3 regions of the Bacillus sp. M5A3_1b genome follow, and region 3 is predicted to be linked to each of the others. Evidence: riboswitches for the same ligand, from Rfam matches in the RefSeq annotation. Region 3 holds a riboswitch; each other region holds the start of a gene.
What was found. Region 3 has a riboswitch for S-adenosylmethionine ahead of ACLBWW_RS25675 (ABC transporter permease). Riboswitches for the same ligand answer to the same signal wherever they lie in the genome.
Positions count from the first base shown of each region.

Region 1: another riboswitch for S-adenosylmethionine. It lies ahead of ACLBWW_RS07865 (Na+/H+ antiporter NhaC family protein); the one in region 3 lies ahead of ACLBWW_RS25675 (ABC transporter permease).
Region 2: another riboswitch for S-adenosylmethionine. It lies ahead of ACLBWW_RS02885 (bifunctional homocysteine S-methyltransferase/methylenetetrahydrofolate reductase); the one in region 3 lies ahead of ACLBWW_RS25675 (ABC transporter permease).

Region 1 covers NZ_JBKEZY010000002.1:326,391-328,661, reverse strand. Annotated here, with positions in the region: gene gltP (glutamate/aspartate:proton symporter GltP) at 1-218, shown strand, start outside; gene ACLBWW_RS07870 (DUF402 domain-containing protein) at 285-803, shown strand; SAM riboswitch class I at 924-1,029, shown strand; gene ACLBWW_RS07865 (Na+/H+ antiporter NhaC family protein) at 1,123-2,271, shown strand, end outside.
Region 2 covers NZ_JBKEZY010000001.1:542,000-544,270, reverse strand. Annotated here, with positions in the region: gene metI (cystathionine gamma-synthase/O-acetylhomoserine thiolyase) at 1-499, opposite strand, end outside; SAM riboswitch class I at 742-851, opposite strand; SAM riboswitch class I at 1,055-1,164, shown strand; gene ACLBWW_RS02885 (bifunctional homocysteine S-methyltransferase/methylenetetrahydrofolate reductase) at 1,235-2,271, shown strand, end outside.
Region 3 covers NZ_JBKEZY010000013.1:69,949-72,219, forward strand. Annotated here, with positions in the region: gene ACLBWW_RS25670 (ABC transporter permease) at 1-318, opposite strand, end outside; gene ACLBWW_RS25675 (ABC transporter permease) at 336-1,253, opposite strand; SAM riboswitch class I at 1,388-1,493, opposite strand; partial or broken gene ACLBWW_RS25680 (DUF3951 domain-containing protein) at 1,609-1,801, shown strand; gene ACLBWW_RS25685 (lipoprotein) at 1,820-2,271, opposite strand, start outside.

The DNA.
Region 1 (2,271 bases), on a different contig from region 3:
TCGTTGTATTATTAGCGACACTTGGTACAGTAGGTATTCCACCTGAAGGTTTAGCATTCATCGCTGGTATTGACCGTATTTTAGATATGGCTCGTACAGCAGTTAACGTTGTAGGTAACTCTTTAGCAGCTGTAGTTATGTCTAAGTGGGAAGGTCAGTATGACGCTGAAAAAGGACAGGCTTATTTGAAAGAAATTTCTAATAAGCAAGCAGCTTAATTATAATTTGAACAAGCTCTCACATAATATGTGGGGGCTTTTCTATATAGAAGGGAAGCGGACGTAATGAAACGTAAATATGGTGACGGTTCTTCGTGGAAGCGACTAATAGAGAAGGATTATACGGTTAAGCAAGTAGAAGAAGGAATGCTAGGAATATTAGACATAAAAAAGGTAAGAGAGCCTAGTTGTAAAGAATATGATGGTAAAAAACTTTGTATCGCAGGGAATCAATATACGTGGATTCAATATTTTATAGACGGGAAAAACTTTGCGATTACAGCTATGTTAGATGATCAGAAAAAATTAGTGCAATATTATATCGATGTGGCGAAAGAATATAAAATTGATGACCGTGGTTTACCGTATTTTGATGATTTATATTTAGATGTAGTGTTATTACCGAACGGTAAGATGTATGTACTAGATGAAGATGAGCTAGAGGACGCCTATAAAAGTGGCGATGTTACAAAAGAAGAGTACGAGTTAGCTTGGTACACTACGAAATGGATAATAGATGCAATAAAAAATAGTGAATTTTATTGGATTTCAATATTGGAAGAAGAAATCAAAAAGTTAAAATGATTGTTGTATTCAAATTTTTGTATAATTACCAAAAAAATCTATACAAAAAATAATTGACTTTTGTTTTGTAAGCGAGTAAAGTTAGGGAAGAAATTATTATTAAAAAATAAATATGAAACCTTCTTATAAAGAGAGGCGGAGGGACTGGCCCTACGATGCCTCGGCAGCGGACTCGATTTCAGAGTGCTGTGCCAAATCCAGCAAGCATGTGCTTGAAAGATGAGAAGAGCGTTCCTTATAGATGTATAAGACCTCTTCTCATTGGAAGAGGTCTTTTGTTATTCATTAGAAAAGGTTGAAACTAGGGAGAGATGGTACTTTGAAAGAAACGAGAGGAAATGGTTTGGCTTTATTACCACTTGGGATATTTTTGGCGCTATTTATTGGTTCTGGAATTATTACAGGTGATTTCTATAAATTGCCGATACTTGTAGCAATTTCAATTGCTGTAGGAGTCGCTTTAGCGATGAATCGTAAAGAAAGTTTTAATGTAAAAGTAGAACGATTTGCTAAAGGTGCAGGGAACCCGGATATTATGATTATGGTTCTGATTTTTGTACTTGCAGGAGCATTTTCTGAAACAGCAAAAGGGATGGGCGGCGTTGATTCTACAGTTAATTTAGCGTTATCCATTTTACCGCAAGGATTTATCGTAGCTGGAATTTTTGTTATAGGGGCATTTATTTCATTAGCGATGGGAACTTCAATGGGAACAATTGCTGCATTAGCACCAATTGCTGTAGGTATTAGTGGGCAAACTGATATCTCTATTGCACTTACGATGGCTACTGTTGTTGGTGGGGCGATGTTTGGGGATAATTTATCATTTATTTCAGATACAACAATCGCAGCTGTACGTTCACAAGGAACAGAAATGAAAGATAAGTTTAAAACGAACTTTTTAATTGTATTACCAGCAGCTATTATTACAATTGTACTATTAGTAATCGTTACTTTAGGAAGTGACACGCAGATTAAAGCGCATAGCTTTGACTGGATAAAGATTTTACCGTATGCAGGAGTACTTATTACAGCATTGCTTGGTTGGAATGTACTTATTGTGTTAACTGGTGGAACTGTACTATCCGGCGTTATCGGTCTTTTAGATGGGAGTTACACGCTAGAGAGTTTCTTTAAAAGTGTAACGACTGGAATGGGCGGTATGATGGAGTTAGTATTACTTGCTATTTTAATTGGTGGTATGGTCGAACTGATTCAATATAATGGTGGTATTCAATATTTAATGAATATTTTAACTCGTAACATTCGTTCGAAAAAAGGAGCAGAGTTCGGTATCGCTGGCTTAGTGAGTATGACGAATATGTGTACAGCGAATAATACGATTTCTATTATTTTTACAGGTCCACTTGCGAAAAACATTGCAGATCAATATGAAATTGATCCTCGTAAATCAGCGAGTGTATTAGATCTTTTCTCATGTTGTGTGCAAGGGTTAATTCCGTATGGT
Region 2 (2,271 bases), on a different contig from region 3:
GTAGTCCGTGTCTTTTCGCTACAGTTGCGACAGCGGCAATATCAGTAACTTGCATTAACGGATTAGTTGGAGTTTCTATGAAAATAGCTTTCGTTTCAGTTGTGATAGCTTGCTCAATTTGTTTAATGGATTGTGTATTTACGTATCTACATCGAACATTCCACTTTTTTTCGTGCTCAGAAAATAATCGATAAGTGCCCCCGTATAAATCTTCAGATACAATAAGTTCGTCTCCAGAACGGAATAGGGAGAGGACGAGGAGAACAGCTGCCATCCCTGAACTACAGGCATAACCTTGTTCACCATATTCTAAGTCTGCGATTGCCTGCTCTAAAAGACCACGAGTTGGATTGCCAGTTCGTGAATAGTCAAAGCCAGTAGAGTTACCAATTCCGTCATGACGATAAGCAGTTGAAAAATAAACAGGTGGGTTAACAGTTCCTGTTGTAGTTTCGCTCCGGTTTCCGATTTGTGCTAGTTTTGTTTCAATAGTTGACATGTGAAAATTCCTCCTTTTTAAATTAACAATTAAGTGAATGTAAAGTGAAACTTTAATCAGTGAGGGATTCATCCCCACTGATTATCAGCCCTCACCAATCGAGCTTTTACGGGCAGTTGATTCCCACCTAACTTCTTTGTTCCAGCTGAATTTTGAGTTGGGAATCTTACTGCCCTCAAATAGCGGGGGAAAATAAAAAAAGCCTTCTAAAGAAGAAGGCTTTCGGTTTGAATAGAGTCTTCTTCTCATCTGTCAAATCTTTCACAATTTGCTGGAATTAGCACCTTATTAACAAATGTTAATGGTTGCTGAGGCGTCAAAGGGCCAGTCCCTCTACCTCTCTAGATAAGAATGTTCGTATGAAATTTTATTATGTTTTTAACTTTACAACAAAAGATAATTGAATTGCAACTTTATTTTAAATAATTTTTATTTTTCCGCAAGTGTCATTGACTTTTGCATTTGTGCATGCTAAATTTATTAAAAAATTAACAAACATTGTTAAAAGGGGAACGTATTTCCTTTTAGCTACATAAATAAAATAATAAAGACAAACTCTTATTGAGAGCGGTGGAGGGAAAGGCCCTGTGAAACCCAGCAACCTTCAAACGAAATGTTTGAAACGGTGCTAATACCTGCAAAACGAATGTTTTGCATAATAAGAGGAGGAACAATTATGTCCCCCTCTTCAAAGTGAAGAGGGGGTTTTTATATTGATAGAAATGAGGGAGATTTGTGAAATTACTAGATTTATTATCAAAAGGAATTGTAATAGGTGATGGTGCGGTTGGGACGTTATTACATTCACATGGTTTGCAAAGTAGTTTTGAAGAATTGAATATATCTGATCCAGATTTAATTATATCGATTCATAAGCAATATGTAGCTGCTGGGGCTGATGTGATTCAAACAAATACGTACGGAGCAAATGAAGCGAAATTACGTATGTATGGTTTAGAAAATCAAGTTACTGAAATTAATAGAGCCGCAGTAAAACTGGCGAAAGCATCTGTTACAGACAGAAATGCAATTTTAGGAACAATTGGTGGTATGAAACATATCGGAGCTGTTACGACAACTGATATGGAAAGAGAATTTATGTTACTGGAACAGGCAAGTGCATTACTAGAAGAACAGGTTGATGGACTGCTATTAGAAACTTTTTATGATGAGTTTGAATTACTTCATGCTGTTCAGGTGTTACGAAAACAAACGAATATTCCAATTGTAGCTCAATTAGCATTGCATGAGGCAGGTACAACTCAAAATGGAAATGATGTAAATGAAATATTAAAACAGCTTTTAGATTACGGTGCAAATGTTGTTGGATTGAACTGTCAACTAGGGCCACTTCACATGACGGAAGCTTTTAAAATGATATCGATTCCGCAAAATGGCTACTTGTCAGCATATCCAAATGCAGGTCTCCCGAATTATGTGGAGGGACGCTACGTATATGAGGGAAGTCCGGCTTATTTCGAAGCGATGACACCGAAATTTATTGAGCAAGGTATCCGATTATTGGGTGGTTGTTGTGGCACGACTCCAGAACATATTGAAAGTATGAAACGTGCAATTGCAAATGTTACACCTGTAATAGAAAAGGATACGATTCAAAGACCGAAAGTAGTTCATACACATGAGAAACGTTCGAAAGCTCATGTCACTTTAGCAGAGAAAGCAAAAAAACAAACGACAGTAGTAGTGGAATTAGATCCACCGAAAACGTTAGATACGCAGCGATTTTTTGAAGGCGCAAGAGCATTGAAAAG
Region 3 (2,271 bases):
AATTTTCCCTCCAGCCCAGGTGCGCGCCCATATGTCCCTTCCTAAATCATCTGTTCCGAACCAATGCTCACTACTAGGTGGGAGGTTTGTTGCTTCTTTTACTTGTTCACTCGCAGTAAATGCCGTTAAACTTTCGCCAACCAGTGAGAAAATAATAATTAGTAATAACGTCACTGCCCCTAAAACTGCTATAGGGTTTGATATAAACTTGCGAAACACTTCCTTCTTCCGACTAATCGTTTGCTGATCTTTATTTATCGTTAATTCTTTTTTCTCCTCATTCGTTAATAACTGTTTATTGATTTCATAAGCTCCCATTTAAATGCCCCCCCTCCTTACGTAATAGAACGAATACGCGGATCAACAATACGGTGAATAATATCTGTAATGAAAATACAAGAAATTAATAATGCACTATAGAAAATCGTTGTTCCCATAATGACCGGATAATCCCGGTTAAAAATACTATCCACAAAATATTTTCCTAGACCAGGAATGGAAAATATTTTTTCAATAACGAAAGTCCCTGTTAAAAGTCCAGCCATTAACGGTCCAACAAATGTAAGTACTGGAACAATCGCATTTCGAAGAGCATGTCTTATAATAATTTTCTTAATCGGGATGCCTTTCGCTCTCGCTAGCTTAATATAATCACTCTGCAAAACTTCAATCATATTAGAACGAACAAATCTTGTAATAACCGCGATTGGCCCTAACGCTAATGCGAAGGATGGCAATACCGTATGTTCGAATGTGCCCCAAGACGCTACTGGCAAAAGTTCAAATTGTATAGCAAATACTTGTATAAATAATGGTGCTAAAATAAAACTTGGAATAGAAATACCGAGAATCGCAAGTAAGCTCACACTATAATCAATTACTTTCCCATGATAGAGAGCTGCAAATGTACCTGCTGCAATTCCGACTAATAATGAAATAACAAGTGCTTGTAAACCAATAATCGCTGATGGACCAAATCCTGTCGTTATAATTTCTGATACGCCTTGCCCCGTCGATTGAACAGATTCACCAAAATCAAAATGAACTACGCCATCTAAATAAGCGACATATTGATTCCATAACGGTTCATCGAGGTGATACTTCGCCCTCATATTTTGTATTACTTCCTCTGGAAAGATTTTCGCATCTGATGAAAATGGATCCCCAGGAATGATATGCATAATCAAAAATGTTACTGTCGTAATGACCCATAGCGTGAACACCATAACCGATAGTTTTTTAATAACATACACTTCAATAACCCCCTAAACAAATGAATTTACTTTGTTTTATTGACATATTTGTTCCCATTACTTTTCCGCTTCTTAAAATACAAAAAGCCTTGATCTTAAAAAATAAGATCAAGGCTGAATAAACAAAGGCCCATCACTTATCTTTCAAGACTTGCTTGCTGGAATTAGCACGGTGTTCCTGTTACAGAACCCGCTGCTGAGGTGTCATAGGGCCAGTCCCTCTACCTCTCTGGATAAGTAAATTGCTATATTATTATTTGGTTCAAATTGTATATTTCGAATTATAATTCTGAAAAAATGAAAAGTCAATCAAATTGGATATATTTAGAAAAATCAGTTTTTACTTCTTGCTACTATAGAGTTACCCTTAACAATCGTTATACTTGTCATCATCAGCTTCTATAAACTCTTTATTAAAAAGAAACGTATCACTTCTTTTTATACTCCATTCGATAATATTTACCGGACAAACAATCTCTGCATTTCACGAAGAACAGAAGGTATTAGTATCCGAGGATGAAGACGGAGATGATAAGAAGAAAAAATAACCTTGCGCGTACGCAAAGTTATTTTTTCGTTTCTGCTTGAAAACGTTTATAGTATGTTGATGCTGTTGCAAAGTTAATTTCTATATCACGAATCAATGATGAGTCTTCTTCTTTAGCTAGCTTCTGTAATTTTTTCATTGCTTGTTCCGATTCATTCAAGAAACCAGCGTATACCTCATGTTCTTGCTCTTTCGACTTTGGAACACGAATTTCTTTACGTATATTATCAATATCTTCTAACATGCTAGTCGTTACCTTTTGCACATCTTCTTTATATGTAGCATTCGTTATTTCCTTACCGCCCTTTTCTTTTGCCACCTCAAATAACTGTAGTGCTTTATTAATTTCTTTATTCATTTTCATATCGTATTTTTCATGTACTGCACGGTATTCTTTCATCTCTTCTGTTTGCTCAGTAGATTGCTCTACCGTTTCTTTCGGTTCTTTCGTATCTTTATTTCCATTACACC